DNA from 3 places in the Peribacillus sp. NPDC058075 genome. Region 2 is predicted to be linked to each of the others. Evidence: riboswitches for the same ligand, from Rfam matches in the RefSeq annotation. Region 2 holds a riboswitch; each other region holds the start of a gene.
The links. Region 2 has a riboswitch for S-adenosylmethionine ahead of ACFVS1_RS18500 (methionine ABC transporter ATP-binding protein). Riboswitches for the same ligand answer to the same signal wherever they lie in the genome.

Region 1: it holds a riboswitch for S-adenosylmethionine, as region 2 does, so the genes downstream of both, mtnW (2,3-diketo-5-methylthiopentyl-1-phosphate enolase) here and ACFVS1_RS18500 (methionine ABC transporter ATP-binding protein) in region 2, are expected to answer to the same signal.
Region 3: it holds a riboswitch for S-adenosylmethionine, as region 2 does, so the genes downstream of both, ACFVS1_RS16175 (methionine ABC transporter ATP-binding protein) here and ACFVS1_RS18500 (methionine ABC transporter ATP-binding protein) in region 2, are expected to answer to the same signal.

Annotation. Positions count from the first base shown of each region.
Region 1 is NZ_JBHVSL010000001.1:1,377,582-1,383,649, forward strand. Features, by position in the region: gene ACFVS1_RS06975 (pyridoxal phosphate-dependent aminotransferase) at 1-930, shown strand, start outside; SAM riboswitch class I at 1,062-1,215, shown strand; gene mtnW (2,3-diketo-5-methylthiopentyl-1-phosphate enolase) at 1,321-2,553, shown strand; gene ACFVS1_RS06985 (2-hydroxy-3-keto-5-methylthiopentenyl-1-phosphate phosphatase) at 2,560-3,219, shown strand; gene ACFVS1_RS06990 (methylthioribulose 1-phosphate dehydratase) at 3,216-3,845, shown strand; gene ACFVS1_RS06995 (cupin domain-containing protein) at 3,870-4,403, shown strand; gene ACFVS1_RS07000 (CobW family GTP-binding protein) at 4,833-5,759, shown strand; partial or broken gene ACFVS1_RS07005 (DUF2188 domain-containing protein) at 5,825-5,971, shown strand; gene ACFVS1_RS07010 (DNA alkylation repair protein) at 6,029-6,068, opposite strand, start outside.
Region 2 is NZ_JBHVSL010000002.1:151,031-157,098, reverse strand. Features, by position in the region: gene ACFVS1_RS18505 (O-acetylhomoserine aminocarboxypropyltransferase/cysteine synthase family protein) at 1-1,094, shown strand, start outside; SAM riboswitch class I at 1,212-1,324, shown strand; gene ACFVS1_RS18500 (methionine ABC transporter ATP-binding protein) at 1,479-2,513, shown strand; gene ACFVS1_RS18495 (methionine ABC transporter permease) at 2,506-3,174, shown strand; gene ACFVS1_RS18490 (MetQ/NlpA family ABC transporter substrate-binding protein) at 3,190-4,026, shown strand; gene ACFVS1_RS18485 (hypothetical protein) at 4,524-4,673, shown strand; gene ACFVS1_RS26915 (YuzK family famiily protein) at 4,893-5,045, shown strand; gene sufC (Fe-S cluster assembly ATPase SufC) at 5,498-6,068, shown strand, end outside.
Region 3 is NZ_JBHVSL010000001.1:3,249,738-3,255,805, reverse strand. Features, by position in the region: gene ACFVS1_RS16180 (methionine ABC transporter permease) at 1-196, opposite strand, end outside; gene ACFVS1_RS16175 (methionine ABC transporter ATP-binding protein) at 183-1,199, opposite strand; SAM riboswitch class I at 1,268-1,372, opposite strand; gene ACFVS1_RS16170 (MBL fold metallo-hydrolase) at 1,654-2,478, shown strand; gene ACFVS1_RS16165 (hypothetical protein) at 2,535-2,723, opposite strand; gene ACFVS1_RS16160 (YheE family protein) at 2,809-3,012, opposite strand; gene ACFVS1_RS16155 (YheC/YheD family endospore coat-associated protein) at 3,077-4,273, opposite strand; gene ACFVS1_RS16150 (YheC/YheD family endospore coat-associated protein) at 4,270-5,637, opposite strand; gene ACFVS1_RS16145 (YheC/YheD family endospore coat-associated protein) at 5,641-6,068, opposite strand, start outside.

The sequences.
Region 1 (6,068 bases), on a different contig from region 2:
GTCTTTTATGAACGTGAATACGGTGTCAAGCTGGATCCGAAAAGTGAAGTGGCGATTCTCTTCGGGGGAAAGGCAGGTCTTGTCGAACTGCCGCAGTGTTTATTGAATCCGGGTGATACGATCCTTGTTCCGGATCCCGGCTATCCGGATTATCTTTCCGGTGTTGTTTTAGCCCAGGCAAAGACCGAATTCATGCCCTTGACAGAAGAAAATGATTTTCTTCCAAAATACAGTGACATACATAAAGAAGTGCTTGATAAAGCCAAAATGATGTTCTTGAACTATCCGAACAATCCCACAGGTGCTTCTGCAACTGAAAGTTTCTTTGATGAGACCGTCTCTTTTGCAAAAGAGCATTCAATTTGTGTGGTCCACGACTTCGCGTATGGGGCGATAGGATTCGACGGAAAAAAACCAATAAGCTTTCTCCAGTCAGAGGGAGCGAAGGAAATAGGAATAGAAATATACACACTATCGAAAACATACAATATGGCAGGGTGGAGAGTCGGATTCGCAGTGGGGAATAAGAGTGTCATAGAAGCTCTTGAACTATTACAAGACCATCTTTATGTGAGTCTCTTCCCGGCGATACAAGAAGCTGCGGCAAGCGCTTTGCTTGACTCGCAAACCTGTGTAGAGCAGTTAGTGCAGATGTACGAAGGGCGAAGGAATGTTTTCATAGAGGGATTGAGGGCAATCGGCTGGGATGTCAAAGCTCCTGCGGCATCATTTTTTGCCTGGCTCAAGGTACCTAAAGGTTTTACGTCCGAGACTTTTGCAGACTATTTATTAACGCGTGCACATGTTGCTGTTGCTGCAGGGAATGGATTTGGTGAATTTGGCGAAGGATACGTCAGGGTAGGGCTGCTGACTTCGGAAGAACGGCTGAAAGAGGCTGTAGAACGGATAAGTAGATTAAATATATTTTAACCACAATGATAAATCCGATTAATTCACCCTAAAATAGTTAAAACTTATTGACAAAGTAGGAATTACCTGTCAGAATACAAAATAAATTCTTAATCTTTCGATACTTGGATGCAAATATATATATCAGCGTTTTCTTATTTTGAGCAGGTGGAGGGACTAGCCCTATGAAGCCCAGCAACCGACCGTAATTCCATTGTAAAATGGGGCGGAATTCTTCGCCGGATTTTTCTTGAAATCCACAAGGCACGGTGCTAATTCTTGCAGCCAATGGCTGGGAGATAAGAAGATGGCTTTTTAAAGCCTCTTCTTTATGAAGGGGCTTTTGCCATTTTGAGACCATTTCAGGTTAATGACATCGAGAGTTTACTAACGTGATATAGGAGTGATCAAATGAGCGAGATAGTCGCTACTTATTTAATTCATGATTCTAAGGGAAATCATGAGAAAAAAGCAGAGAGCATTGCCTTAGGATTGACTGTCGGGACATGGACGGACCTGCCCCATTTGGTCCAGAAACAACTGGAAAAACATAAGGGACGCGTCGTATCGGTGACACCGCTTTCTGAAGAAGAGAGGGCAAACAGCTACTTTAATCGTAAAATATACCGGTCGCTTATTAAAATTGCCTATCCGGCAAGGAATTTCTCCAATGATTTACCTGCAATCCTCACGACGGTCTTCGGCAAACTTTCATTGGACGGAGAAATAAAACTTATCGACTTGGATTTTGTCGGCGATATTCAAAAAGCCTTTCCCGGGCCGCAATTTGGCATTGAAGGCATTAGGAAAAAGGTTGGCGTATTTAACCGGCCTCTGGTGATGAGTATCTTTAAAGGTGTATTAGGAAGAGACCTGACATTCCATAATGAGCAATTGAGGCAACAAGCATTAGGAGGTGTCGACCTAGTTAAAGATGATGAGATCCTCTTCGACCAGGAACTGACTCCATTTTTCGATAGAATAAGAACGGGAAAAAGAATATTGAATGATGTCTATGAAACCACTGGCCACCGTACTTTATATGCTGTCAATCTATCAGGGAAAACATTCGAATTATTGGATAAGGCAGAGCAAGCGGCTGATGCAGGGGCAGATGCCTTGTTGTTCAACGTTCATACATATGGTTTGGATGTATTGCAGGCCTTGAGTGAACATGATCGTATCAAGCTGCCGATCATGGCGCACCCTGCATATAGCGGGGCATTGGCAGCCTCATCATTTTATGGGGTCGGCTATCCATTATTGCTTGGTAAATTAGTAAGGTTATCAGGTGCGGATTTATCCTTGTTCCCGTCCCCTTATGGAAATGTCGCACTTGAAAAAAAGGAGACCTTGGCGATTGCTGAAGCTCTGACAAAAGATGAACTTTCATGGAAAAAAGCCTTCCCTGTTCCTTCTGCTGGCATTCATCCGGGCATGGTTCCGGACCTAATCAAGGACTTTGGAATCGATAGTGTGATTAATGCCGGAGGTGGAATTCACGGGCATCCTGATGGAGCAGAGGGCGGAGCAAAGGCTTTCCGTTCTGCTGTGGAAACCGTACTGGCAGGAAAGGACCTATCTGAAGCGGCTGCTGAGGATGAAACACTAAAAAAAGCTCTTGTGTTATGGGGAGGCCTATAAGAAATAATGAAACCGATCATCTTTTGTGATTTTGACGGAACGATCACCAACACGGATAATATCATTTCCATCATGAAGAAATTTGCGCCTCCGGAATGGGAAGCGTTGAAAGACGGTGTCCTTCAGCAAAAAATCAGTATATCTTCAGGAGTAGGGGATATGTTTTCCCTGCTTGATAGCGGCTTGAAGGATGACATCATCCAATATGTAAGAAAGACGGCTGGCATTCGTCCAGGGTTTAATGAATTCGTTGAGTATACGAAACAAGTTAACATCCCTTTATATATTGTAAGCGGAGGCATGGATTTTTTCATTGCACCGCTTTTAAATGATATCTTGCCAACAGAGTCCGTTTATTGCAACCATGCATTTTTTGATAAGGAAAAGATTTATATTGAGTGGCCACATGCTTGTGATGATCAATGTAATAATGATTGCGGTTGCTGCAAGCCATCCATTATGAGGGAAATAGCGGGTGCAGAAGATTTTACATTCGTAATTGGAGATTCAGTAACGGATTTTGAAGCTGCCAAACAGGCCGATTTTGTCATAGCCCGTGACATACTGCTTGAAAAATGCGATAGGGAAGGGATTCCACATCAAGGATTTGAAACGTTTTTTGATGTCATTGATATTTTAAAGCAGCAGGAGGCGGTTAAAGCATGAACATTCATTCTAAGGAATGGCAGGAGCTGGCAGATATTAAAGTTGAACTGGCCGAAAGGGATTGGTTTATGGGAACTAGCGGGAATTTGTCCATTCGGGAGCCCAAAAGCCCTTTCTTTTATATTACGGCAAGCGGTAAGGATAAAAGGAAACAATCGGATTCGGACTTTTTACTGGTGGATTTAAAAGGAAAGCCAGTTGAAGAAACGAACCTAAGACCATCGGCCGAAACTTTACTTCATACAGTCATTTACCGGAAAACGAATGCGAACTGTGTACTCCATGTCCATACAGTTGAAAATAATGTGATATCCGAATTGTACGGAGATGAAGGCCAAGTTTCTTTTCGTAATCATGAAATCATTAAAGCGACCGGTCGGTGGGATGAGGATTCGGAACTTCGGATCCCTATCATATATAATCATGCTGACATTCCGCTGTTATCCGATAAGTTCGAGTCACATGTCGAAGAAGACTCTGGCGCCGTGCTGATCCGCAATCATGGTATTACGGTTTGGGGTAAAAGCGGACTCGAAGCAAAGAGAATACTTGAAGCTTGCGAATTTTTATTTCAATATCAAATGTTGCTTAATCAACAAAAGGCGTTTGCAGGTTCTTTAAGATAAACACTCATAGAGGAGGAATGAATGATGGCGACAATCAGATTCCATGAAACAAACGAGGTTATTGAAAACGGTGAACAGGTAAAAGAATTTTTAGAAACACAAGGGGTTATTTATGAGCAATGGGACATTTCTAAATTACCGGCCCATCTCGTGGAAAAATACGATTTAACAGATGCTGACAAGGAGGAAATCCTTGTAGCATTCCAATCAGAGATAACGGAAATCTCGGAAAGAAGAGGTTATAAAGCGCATGATATCATCACATTATCCGATGCGAATCCGAACTTGGATCAAATGCTTGAAAACTTTAAGCAGGAACATCACCATGAAGATGATGAAGTGCGTTTCATAGCGGGCGGAACGAGTATCTTTGCCATTGAAGGCAAAGATAACCAGTGGTTTGATGTACGCCTTAATCCAGGAGATCTTATTAGCGTTCCAGAATCAACAAGACATTATTTCACGCTTGCAGAGGATAGGAAAACTGTTGCTGTCCGCATTTTCGTTACAGCGGCAGGATGGGTGCCGATTTACGAAAAAGACGAAGTCCAAGCATGAATCAATGTTAAAAAACCAGCTTAAGAGCTGGGTTCAATTTGTCGAGAAAAGGAAAACGGAATGGTATCGTCCTGAAACTATGATTTTTTAAAACAAGACCAGATTCCCTAATGTTTTTTTACTGTATTCCTTATTGAATTGAAGAAATTTGCGACACTCCTGCCGAATAACTGGCTAGCCTAGACCCCACAGACGCTTGCGTCGAGGAGGCTTGGCAGACAGTCGGCGGAAAGAGAGCGAATTTCTCAAATCGACTGTAACGATTCTAAATAAAAACTTGCAGTCGAACTCGGTTTTCTTCAAATTTGTCTATGTCTGAAACCAGCTTAAGGGCTGGTTTTTTTATTTGGATCGGCAAGTGCGTTAGTATGATAAGTATGATAAAATTTAACCGAATCGAATTTAACCGGATTATAGGAGCAGATAAGAATGAATACAACCGAAGTATACATATTGGGCGGCTTTCTCGGCAGCGGGAAAACGACGCTTCTTCGAAATATATTAAAGCAGGAAAGTGACGCGGGCAGAAAAGTGGCCGTGCTTTTAAATGAGCTCGGCAGTGTATCGGTTGACAGCGGACTCATTGGTGATGAAGTGCCTCTGAAGGAGTTGTTTGACGGGTGCATCTGCTGCACAATTCAAGATAAATTGGAGGTTCAGCTTCATGAATTGCTAACCGAAAATGACCTGGATGCGGTTTATATTGAAACGACGGGTGCTGCCCATCCAGTTGAAGTATTGGATGGCATCATGTCGCCGATTTTCGCCAAAAGGCTGGAGTATAAAGGGATTATCACGGTAGTCGATTTATTAAGGTGGCGCGATCGCGAGGAACTGTCTCCGCAGCTTCGACAGCTGCTTGCCGAGCAAATTCACCATGCCGATTTCATTTTAATGAATAAAGCGGATTTAGTAAGTGAGATGGAGGCCGCACAGCTGATATATACGATACAGGCACTGAATACGGATGCTGTATGTTTATTGACGGAGTATGCAGACGTTTCCTTAAAATCATTGCAAGGGATGCAAAGAAATCGGCAAAATGGTCATCAAAAGCTTAATGTACATGACCATTTGCATTTAACTGCAGTCGTTCATACCTTTGAAGGTGCCGTGGCACAAACCGACTTTGAAGAGTGGCTTAGGTCCCTGCCTGAAACGGTATATAGAATGAAAGGATACATCTCCTTTACACATTCACAATACCCCCATTTATTTCAATACTCCTACGGAATGCCGATGTATATGAATGAAATGATGAAAATGCCATTGAATATCGTCATGATCGGGGAAAAGTTGGATGAAGAAATGTTGATCGGTCAATTGAAAGCTTTGGAAGCGAGAGCGGCCCTATAAACGTTTACCGTCCATATAAGAAGGGAATCATATAAGGAGACTTTCTTATCAAGGAGGCGGTATTAATGCCATGGAATAAGAACGATTACCCAAATTCGATGAAGAATCTAGATAAAGATGTCAGGGAAAAGGCTATAGAAATCGCGAATGCATTATTGGATGAAGGATATGAGGATGGAAAAGCCATTCCAATTGCCATAGACCGGGCTAAGATGTCGGTGGGAAAAGATTGAAAAAATGGTCAGACCCATTTCTGGGTCTGACCATTTTTATTCTTGCATTCCAAAGGCGGCAAATGTCTTTTCGTCT
Region 2 (6,068 bases):
TATTGGAAGGCGGTATCGGCGGATTGGCAACAGCAAGCGGAATGGCGGCCATCTCACTTTCAATTCTGAATATTGCTGCTGCAGGGGATGAGATTGTTTCAGCCTCCACATTATATGGCGGTACGTATAACCTTTTTGAAAACACTCTTCCGAAATATGGAATCAAAGTGAAGTTCGTTTCTCCTGATGACCCCGAAAATTTCAAAAGGGCGATTACGCCAAGAACTAAAGCCATTTTTGCTGAAACGATCGGAAATCCAAGTTTGAGGGTGCTTGATATAGAAGCGGTAGCGAAAATCGCCCATGATGCAGGAATACCTTTGATCATTGATAATACCTTTGCGACACCGTATCTATGCAGACCAATTGATTTTGGAGCGGATATTGTCATCCATTCTGCTACAAAATGGCTTCTGGGAAATGGAACGACGCTGGGCGGTGTCATCGTGGATGGTGGGAAATTCGATTGGAACTCGCCAAATTACCCTGGCTTCACGGAGCCTGACCCAAGTTACGACGGTCTGGTATACGCCGAGGCAGTTGGACCTGCCGCGTTCATAACGAAAGCCCGAGTCCAGTTACTCCGTGATTTAGGCCCTGCTCTAAGTGCTCAAAGTGCATTCCAGTTTACGCTTGGACTTGAAACGCTTCATGTAAGGATGAAAGAGCATCTGGCAAACACCAAGTCGGTCATTAAATATTTAAAAAACCATCCTGCCGTGACTTGGGTTTCATATCCTGGTGATGAGGATCATCCCGATAAAGCCCTTGCGGGTAAATATTTGCCAAAGGGAGCTGGATCTGTCGTTACATTTGGGATACAAGGTAATCGAGAAGCTGGGGCAAAACTTATCAATGCGGTGAAATTATGGTCCCATGTAGCGAATGTTGGTGATGCGAAGAGCTTGATCATCCACCCAGCCAGTACGACCCATCAACAATTGAATGAGGCGGGTCTTACGAAAGCGGGTGTGAGTGCCGACCAAGTCCGTTTATCGATTGGGATTGAAAATGTAGAGGATTTACTAGAAGATTTGGAGCAGGCAATTGAAAAAGCAACGAATATCGTCTCCTTGACATCCAAAACAGTTTAAGTAAAGTTTCTGTATATGCTTGTACTAGAAATATTATACATTGCGCTCCTTTTTTATCTATGATAAAATTTCTCCATACTAAAGAACTTAATGATGTACAAATATTCTATATATTAGCTCTTATCAAGAGAGGTGGAGGGATGTGCCCGATGAAACCCGGCAACCGACAAGGAGATTTCCTTGGAAAGGTGCCAATTCACACAAAGTTTAATTACTTTGGCAGATGAGAGAAAGGCCTGTTTCTTCACCTGCCTTTCTGCTCATGCAGAAAGGTTTTTTCTGTTTTTAATGGGGGAAACATGTGCATGATATGAGAAACAGACTAATAATGTAGAGAAATCAACTAAGTTCATAGGTTTTATTGGATAAAAGAGGTGAGGATTAATGATTACATTGACAAAAGTCAGTAAACTGTTCCGAACAGGAAAAGGAAACAGTGAGACGATCAAGGCTGTAAATAATGTGAATGTTGAAATAAATAAAGGCGAGATTTTCGGTATCATCGGTTATAGTGGAGCGGGGAAAAGCACTTTAATCAGAATGCTGAATGGATTGGAAACTCCCACAGAGGGATCCGTTGTGGTGGCTGAGAAGGAAATTTCAAAAATTAAAGGGGCTCAGCTCCGTAAGGCCCGTCAAGAAATCAGCATGATTTTCCAACATTTCAATCTATTATGGTCGAGGACCGTTCAGGAGAATATATCTTTCCCATTGGAAATTGCAGGAGTTTCAAAAACTGAACGAACCAAGCGTGTGAACGAATTGATCAAGTTAGTCGGACTGGAAGGCAGGGAAAAGGCCTATCCTTCACAATTAAGCGGAGGGCAAAAGCAAAGGGTGGGAATTGCCAGGGCTCTGGCAAACGACCCTAAAGTGCTGCTGTGTGATGAAGCGACTTCTGCTTTGGATCCGCAGACTACCGACTCCATACTCGAATTGCTTGTTGACATCAATCAGCGCTTGGGATTGACGATCGTCTTGATAACACATGAAATGCATGTGATACGCAAAATCTGCCATCGCGTCGCCGTGATGGAAAGCGGGCAAGTTGTTGAACAGGGACCTGTCCTGGATGTTTTCAAGAACCCTAAAGAACAAATGACGAAGCGTTTCGTGCAACAGGTAACGGAACCGGAAGAAACGAAAGAAACGATGGACCATTTGCTCGAACGCTATCCTGAAGGCAAAGTGATTCAATTGACCTTTGTAGGCGATCATGCAGAAAGCCCGTTGATCACCAAACTTGTACGTAATTTCGAGTTGGATGTCAATATCGTTCAAGGCAAGATATCCCAAACAAGAAGCGGTTCATATGGAACATTGTTTATCCATCTTGATGGCACTGAGGATGAAATGATCCGCGCAATCGAATTCATTAAAGCACAGCAGGTAGGCGTGGAGGTGATTACTCATGCTTGAAGAATTATTGCCGAATGTTGATTGGGAAGACATTATTGAAGCTACGAGGGAAACGCTTTACATGACAAGCATCTCTGTAGTGGCAACCTTTTTTATAGGTATAATATTAGGATTGATCCTGTTCCTGACAGGGAAGGGTAATATGTGGGAAAACCGGGCAGTCAACGGGGTCATGAGCGCTGTCGTCAATATATTCCGTTCCATTCCATTTCTTATTTTGATTGTGCTGCTCATTCCTTTCACTAAAGCGCTTGTCGGTTCCATGATCGGAGAGAACGCTGCACTGCCGGCACTTATTATCGGTGCGGCACCATTTTATGCGCGTATGGTTGAAATCGGCCTTCGTGAAATCGATAAAGGGGTAATTGAAGCAGCTAAATCGATGGGGGCAAAAACGAGCACGATCATTTGGAAGGTCCTTCTTCCAGAGTCGATGCCTGCCCTTATTTCCGGGATTACGGTAACATCGATTGCATTGGTTGGATATACCGCGATGGCCGGGGTCATCGGCGCAGGCGGGCTTGGTAATCTAGCCTATTTGGACGGCTATCAAAGAAATCAAAATGACGTTACGCTTGTAGCGACGATCGTTATTCTAATTATCGTCTTCATAATTCAAATTATTGGAGATGTGATTACATCTAAATTGGACAAAAGATAAAGGGAGATGAATAGGATGAAAAAGTTTTTAGGATTTGCATTAATTTTAGTGTTATCTATCGCTTTGGCAGCTTGTGGAAGTGAAAAGGATAAAAGCGGCAGTGATACGGAGAAAGAATCGAAGAAAATAGTTGTAGGGGCATCCAATGTTCCTCATGCTGAAATCCTTGAAGAAGCTAAGCCGCTTCTTAAAGAAAAAGGAATCGATTTGGAAATTGAAACATTCCAGGACTATATTTTACCGAATAAGGCGTTGAATGATAAGGAATTGGATGCTAACTATTTTCAGCACATTCCTTACTTAGAGTCGCAAATTAAAGAAAATGGATATGATTTCGTCAATGCTGGGGGAATCCATATCGAGCCAATAGCACTATACTCTCAAAAATATAAAAGCATCGATAAACTTCCTAATGGAGCAACGATCATTTTGAGCAGCTCTGTCGCTGATCATGGACGCGCTTTATCCCTTTTGGAAAAGAATGGCCTGATCACTTTGAAAGAAGGCATCGATAAAACGACGGCTACAACTAAAGACATCGTTGAAAATAAGAAAAACCTTAAATTTGATGCTGATTATGAAGCCGCCCTGCTTCCTAAAATTTATGAGAGCGGCGAAGGCGATGCAGTCTTGATCAACTCCAACTATGCAATTGACGCAGGATTGAATCCGCTTGAAGATTCGATTGCAATTGAAGATTCGGAATCACCATATGTGAATGTCATTGCCGTAAACAAAGGTGACGAAAATAAAGAAGCAATAAAAGCGCTTGTAGAAGTATTGCATTCTAAAGAAATTCAAGATTTCATTCTTAAAGAATACAAAGGTGCAGTTGTACCCGCGGATAAATAATTCAAGAATGGCGACCTGATTTAATTCAGGCAGCAGTTTGTAAACAAAAAGGTTTCGGAATAGACTCATTCCGAAACCTTTTTGTTTTTATATTGGATTTGAAGCATTTAAAGCGATTTGTACTCACGATAGCCTTCTATATTTGTTGTTGAGTGCCAAGGGGCAGAGATAATAACCAAAACGCTCATATTACATACAGCCATGGTTGCACAAGAATCTCTCTTTTTGTTCGAGGACGTGTAAAGAGAAAGCTGGTGTTTTGTTAGTTGCATCTGCGTCAACAGCTTCAGGGTTTCCAGCTTCTTAATCACTTGTTCAATCAGAGGCTCTTAATACGAATTTTACCGCTTACTATCGTCCCAACACAAATCCATTACGGTCTGCTGACGAATAAATGAATAAGCGTGCTGGTTTGTCCGTTCAGCTTTTACATAATGCGTCGCTCATAATTTTTTCCGGACTTAGAGAAGTGAGGCACTTCATTTTGGAAACCTTAGGTGAAAGTGATTCTATCTGATTGTTTGGTCTTAGTGGATTGGAACGGAGGGTACGAGATTCCTGCGGGAAAAGCGAGTCAAGGGAGAGACCCTGCAGGCGCAAAAGCGCCGGGGAGGCTTCCGGACCGCCCGCGGAAAGCGAGTGCCTGAAGCAGAAAGTAACGTTCAAATTTTGAAAACCTAAACACCTAAAAACTGTAGACAAACTTATTGATGATCCAGTTTGTTTCAGTCTTTGGCTTAATTTAATTCATTTCATGTTTAATCAGAAAAGGAAAGGGTATAGAGATAATGAAGGTAAAAAAATGATTCACAAATTTGAAAGGATGGTTCACTATCAATACTCTGGATTTAAATGTAACAAGCGAAATGGAAAAGGCGATGCAGTCTTCACATGGGATTGGATACAGTGAATACAGTAGAAATTTAGACCTCCGTATCGAGGTTGAGAAAGAACGGGATAGGGAACATGTAAAGTGCAACAAAATGGTCCAGGACCTGCAACGCAAAATTCACGGCTAAGCATATAAAAGTAGTTCTTTAAAAGATCGGTCTGTAGAGGTAAAATGGAAAGTGGTCCATAAAATAAGGGTTTCCTTATTGGATAAACTTACATAATACCTGACAGTCCGATTTTTTTCTTTTTATAGCGGAACGTTCATACCTTGCAATCGAATTCTTCGAACATATATTAATAAGGACGAAGATTTGCCGAATAATAAGATAATTTTAACAAAAGCTAAAATAAGTATGATTATGCAGTAAACAGGCTATATCTGTTAGTATAGTAAGAATGGGACAAGTTTTTAACATGGAAGAAGTGGAAACCCTATCTATTTAGTTGATTCTAAATTGGATTTGTTATAAAATTGGAATGAGAATAAAGTGAGAATGCTTTTACGTAAATTATAGTGATAGAAAGTAATCTTTACTTTCTGGTAATAAAATTGGAATTAGTTCACGGAGGTATTATTATGTCAGCTTCTACATTAACGGTTAAAGATCTTCACGTATCAATTGAAGGTAAAGAGATTTTAAAAGGGGTAAACCTTGAAGTTAAAGGTGGAGAAATCCATGCGATCATGGGACCAAATGGAACTGGTAAATCCACTTTATCATCAGCAATCATGGGTCACCCTAAATATGAAGTAACGAGCGGAAGCATCACATTCGATGGTGAAGATGTATTGGAAATGGAAGTCGACGAGCGCGCTCGTGTCGGTCTATTCCTAGCTATGCAATATCCAAGTGAAATCAGCGGTGTTACAAATGCTGACTTCTTACGTTCTTCCATTAACGCACGCCGTGAAGAAGGCGATGAAATTTCATTGATGAAGTTCATCCGTCAAATGGATCAAAAAATGGAATTCCTTGAAATGGATGAAGATATGGCGCAACGCTATTTGAATGAAGGTTTCTCCGGCGGAGAGAAAAAACGCAACGAGATTCTTCAATTAATGATGATCCAACCTAAAATTGCAATCTTGGATGAGATTGATTCAGGTCTAGATATCGATGCACTTAAAGTCGTTTCAAAAGGAATCA
Region 3 (6,068 bases), on a different contig from region 2:
TGACTGCGAATCCTAGAGAGCGATTCACGATACTATTTTCAAAAAATAAATTCCTTGTTGTGGTAAACAGCAATACTCCAAGCGGTAAACCGATCAGCAGGGCTACTGCAAGGGAAACGCCGACCATATAAATCGTTTCAAGAAAGGCTTTATTAAGATCAGGTAAAATATTGACGATGGAATCAAGCAGTGACATGTTTTAACACCTCCACAGAACTGGAACGATTTTTTATATATTGCAATGCCGAATGAATTTGAGCTGCATCGCCTATTAACTCGATGATTAAAATGCCTAAAGGGACATCCTGGATATACTCAATTTTACCGTGTAAAATATTACCCTTTACTGAATGGGATTGGAGAGTATCCGAAAGGATCGACTCACCAGCGGTTTGCCCTTCGAATTGAATTTGAATGATCGTACCTTTACTTTCTTCAATCAAGTGCGGAGGGAGTGCGAAATCCAGAACACTGCTAATGAATTGCTTCGTTAACTCCTGCTTGGGCTGTGAAAATATTTCATAAACGGGACCTTCTTCAATTACACGGCCATCCTGCATGACGGCGACACGGTGGCATAGTTCTTTGACCACTTCCATTTCATGTGTAATCAACACGATGGTGATGCCAAGCTTACTGCTTATCTTTTTCAATAATTGTAAAATCGCTTTTGTAGTTGTTGGATCAAGTGCTGAAGTCGCTTCATCACATAATAGTACAGTGGGGTCATTTGCTAAGGCACGGGCTATGCCTACCCGTTGCTTCTGTCCACCGCTAAGCTGCGCCGGATAGACATCTTTCTTATCGCTGAGCCCTACGATTTCCAACAATTCCAATACACGTAAACTGATTGCATCCTTCGATCGATGCGCGGCCTTTAAGGCGAAAGCAACATTTTCATAAACGGTTTTTGAACTGACCAGTGAAAAGTGTTGGAATATCATTCCGATTTTTTGACGTTGTTTACGAAGCTCTTTACTTGATAAAGAGGTTAAATCAATGCCGTCGATGATGATATTTCCACTTGTCGGACGTTCAAGCAAATTCAAGCAGCGGAGTAATGAGCTTTTTCCAGCTCCACTGTAGCCGACAATTCCATACACTTCACCAGTTTGAATGGTTAAAGATACGTTATCCACTCCGATAACTCGGTTTTTCTTCGAGACGTATTCCTTTCGGACTGAACGGATTTCAATCATGAGCTTTCCCCCTTAAACATTAAAAAACTGCCCCTATCATTCAGAAAGAGGCAGCGAAATTATATCTCGTCTTATCTTTCAGAATGCAATCATTCTGCAGGAAGTGGCACCGTTCCCTAAGGGCGGTTGCCGGACATCACAGGGCCTGATCCCTCCGTCACTCTTGATAAGTAAATTATTATTTTAGAATATTTCAAGTTTTTTAATATAATCTATATTATTTGTAAAATCTCACAATGTCAATCGTTTTTGAAGTTTTTGGGGTGATTTTTATTATTAAAGTTTTGTAAGGTCTGTTAAAAAAGGGCTATTATACAAGAATCCAGCATTTTCATCCAGGTTAATTATTCCAGTATTTCCTTGTCAAAAAGGTAAAGTGGTACTACATTTATTATAGTAAAGTTAAAAAAAGGAAGATGAAACTATTTTTGTACAATGATGGGGAGGAAATTGAGTGATAGAGATTAAGACGATAAATGATGTGGTTTGTGTGCACGGGACTCCTGGCGGGAACAAGGCGGGAATGAGTGTTAATGTTTTTTTAACGGATGGCCTATTGATAGATACTGGAGCAGAGATTTTATTGAAAGAGCTTATTCCGTTCTATGAGTCCGCAGACTTCGACTCAGTGGCCCTGACTCACTATCATGAAGACCATACGGGGGGCGCTGCCTGGATACAGGAACATAAAAAGGTCCCGCTTTTCATTCACCCGATGTCGGTTGAAGTTTGTGCAAGGGATGCTGAATATCCTGAATATCGCAAAATTTTCTGGGGAAAGAGAGACGCCTTTAAAGCTGAGCCGCTAGGGGAGGCCATTCATTCGCGCACCCAAACGTGGGAGCCGATTTTTACCCCCGGCCATGCGAAGGACCATATGGTGTATTTGAATCACAGTAATGGCATGCTCTTTTCAGGAGACCTTTTCGTAACACCAAAGACAAAGCTTGTCTTACGGGAAGAGTCTGTTCCGGTCATCATCGATTCAATAAAAAGATTACTGCAATATGACTTCGGGGAAGTGTTTTGCTGCCATGCTGGGCATGTCCCTGAAGGGAAGGAAATGTTTCGAAAAAAACTGGATTATCTGGAAAACCTCCAAGGCGAAATTTTACGCCTGAATTCTCAAGGGCTGACCGTTCAAGAAATCCAGCAGGTCGTTTTACCGAATCGCTATCCCCTTATCGAGATATCTGGGCATGAATGGGATTCAGAGCATATCATTACATCGATATTAAACGAAAATATGTTGAGTGCAAGGGAGAATGGAACTATTTGAATGTTAACGGTCTGACTGATATAAAAGAGAGCTCTCCATAAGAGAGCTCACATCATTCATTTATTGATATTTGGATCTGTTTCATCATAAAAATCATGTGCTTCTTCGATGTTCTGAAGGTTAGCGACTTCATACACATTTCCGCCCGCCATTCCTTCATTGATGATACGGTCGACATCAAGGTAAACGGAGTCCTTGCCATCATATTCGGTATCCTTCAAAAATGTCATTTTTTCTTTATCCAAAATAAATCCCTCCTAGCCTTTTCTTTAGTTTGGGCAAAGGAGTCTTTTTTATTCTGGTTAGGTATTTCATGAATGTAAAGGCGGTTCATTCATACACATGGAAAATCATTAAATCATGTATCATGCTTTTGAGTTTGGCTTCATCTGTTCCGGAAGGCGGATTGGCTGTCCACTCGATCGATCCATCTTTATGATACAAGGCTTGGGTTGCCTGCTTGTTGAAATAAAAGGAAATTTTCCATCCCGGCAGATTCTTATGCAGTGGTGCCCATTGAAAATGAGTAATCATATGTATTACCTCCATTTATACAGTTTCTCATTTAATTATAATGGAAAACGGCAGCTGGAGGATGTTATTTAATTGTTAGGCTTGGAAAAGTTAATTCAATAAAAAGATTTTTTAAATGCAAAAGCCTGTTTGTTTCAATTTCTTCCTCATCGAATTGCATGGGCTTTGAGTTCACTTCGTATATGAAGAGCGAACCGGATTCGTCTTCCCCTATATCCATGGAAAACTCTCCAAGAAATCCGATTTTTTTAGAAAGTATCTCTCCGCTTTTTTGGGCGATTTTTGCTAATTTTCGATTCAGGCTTCTTGATTGCAGGTCTTGAAAAGGAACGATCTTCCCCCCTCGGGGAGTGTGGGTGGTGATTTCCTGAGTTTGTGACATCCTTACCGCTTTGCCGGTCACTTTATAAAAACCTTTTTCATAATGGACCAGAATCCGGTAATCATAACGATGTCCAAAAAGTTTTTTTGGTATGATCGCCTGTTGAGCAAGGTAGCTCCTTTTTAATAAATCCCTTTTTCTTGTTTCCCAGAATGACGCGAAATCCGGGAAGGACTCACTATGTTTTAAGCTATTGAACAATAGTGTATCATCATCATTTTTGATTATCGTATAAATGCCTTTACCTTGGCTTCCTTTGCAAGGTTTAAGGTATATATGCTTATAGGTCTCCAAGAAAGCATCAAGGCAGCCGCTGTTTCTCAAGACCATGGTGTGCGGAAGGTGATTGGTCAGGGATCCTTCTTCCTTCAATGCTTCGAACATCACATATTTATCTATGAAACAGGGGTTGAAAAGATTCATTCGGTATTTTTTTAAAAATTGGATGAGCTGTTGGAATTCCCCTGACGCCTCATAGCTCCTCAAGGGGATTCGGTTATAGACGATGTCAGGGAAGGGCACTTTACATTCGATCCATTTGTTTGAAATGGAGGAAAAAACATACCCTCTCATCGATTCGGAATGAAGGACCTTTTCTGTGAATACATACGCCAATATTCCATGTTTGAATAAATATAGTGATAGGTCCCGAAAAAGGGTCAGGTTTCCACCCAAACCTGATTCCTTTTTGGGATTGGAAACAGTCAGTATGCCGACGGCAAGCATCCGGTTACCTGGAAATATGGTGATTGGAATTAGGGGTTGATTCGTATGATCCTTATTATACCTAATTACGTCCTCGGCTGAGCCAGCGAAAAGTTCCGCATTCTCTTGATTGTGGTACCAATTTTCAGTGGGGATATCGTAAAAAATGTTCATCGCGGCACACTGATTGATTTTGTAATCGTCTGTTCCGTAAGATAAATGGCGTAATCAAGGCTGAGCTTTCTGGTCAGCAATTCGAAATCCTTAAGTTTAGGATGGGAGAAGATGGAACGTCCCGGTTTGGAATTGGCTTCAAACATCCAAACCTGACCTTTTTTATCCAATCCAAAATCAAATCCTATTTCTGCAACGATTCCGTCCAAGTTCTTTTCTATACTGTCACTTAAAATCAGTGCGGCTTCCGATAGCTTTCGTTCGACTTCTTTCGCCTCATCGTCATCTCCAAACAGTTCGGCAACCGTTTTGATCACACCCCCGCTTTTAATATGGGTCGTGACGCTGCCGGCACCGGCGATTTTTGCGGCGATCGCGGTTACCTGCCATTTTCCATTACTGTCCTTGTTCGTATGGACCCGGAAATCCACTGGACGTTTTTCAGATCGAATTAATGGGATGCCCTGCTGCACGATAAGATTCTCTAGCGGCCGGTCGTGAAAAATATGTTTAACGATGGATTCCAGTGTGGAAAACTTTTGCAGTTTATTTTCTTTTGCTTCATTTGTATAGCGGCAATAGTAAACATTCTCATGCTTATCATAAAGAATTTGGTGAATCCCTAGGCCGAGGCTGCCGTGAATGGGCTTTATATAAACTTGCCGGTAATGGGAAAGAAGGGTTTCCACCACGGACATGGATTGAAATGGATACGTTTCCGGCAAATATGGCAGTGCCCGCTCATCTGCGCATAACCTTTCATTTACATCCCATTTATTGAAAAAACCAGGATTATACCATGGAATGGTATATTCTTTTTGGAATTTCTGCTTCACTTCTTTAGGTCCATCGCGGTTTTCCGTCAACCGATTTGGGAGACGGTCATAGATCACATTAGGAAAAGGAAATTCATTAATCTGCCAGTCATTGTTATCAAACACATAACCTTTGATTGTCTCCTCATCCCAATTGATTACATTCTCCCCAAAAACAAAGGGAATACAGCCTGTGGTCCTGCTAAGCGAAAGGAGCTTTGCGAAAAATTCCGATCTTTCGCCTAATGGTTTGTTTGAAATGCCGGTGAAGCCTGATGAAAAGATTCCGACCAGCGGTCCGATATGAATGCTTCTGCCGTATATGAATAAATGAAGGGGAATATCGGTATGATCGAATAGTAGAGATTCCGCAAGACTTTCCGAAAGGACGATTGATTGATTGACGGCCGGGTTTTGTTTGACGATGGCAGGACATGAATGTCGTCCGAAGTAAATTAATTCAATCTCTGCCAAGTCTCCAAGATCGGAAGGGTAGTAGAGAACATTACCGGGGATAGCGGCAATTTCGGCAGGATAAGTCTTTCTCACTTTCTATTCACCTGCTTTCTGAAGATGTTTTGCTAAATACTGGCTATATTGAAACGGTGCGCGATGAATATCATTCATGGTCTCCGGCTGCAGTGCCTGAATGATTTTCCTTCCGGGCTTCGAGTTAATGTCCATTATCCATATTTGGCCTTTTTTATCGATGCCTATATCGATCCCCAACTCGAATAATCTTTCAAAGACAGCTTCGGTTTCTGCGGGCAGGGTGCGAAGGATATGCTCAATCTTTTGTTCGACGGCAATCGAAATCGTTTCCGGGTTTCTTTTGATGAAAGTTTCCAAAGAAATGGCTTCCCCGCCTGTGGCAAGATTTGAGGTAATTCCGTCCTTTTGTCCCGTACGAATTCCGCGGCCACGTTCCATCCATTGATTCTTCTCGTTTTTTTGAAGTAAAATCCGTAAATCGAATGGCT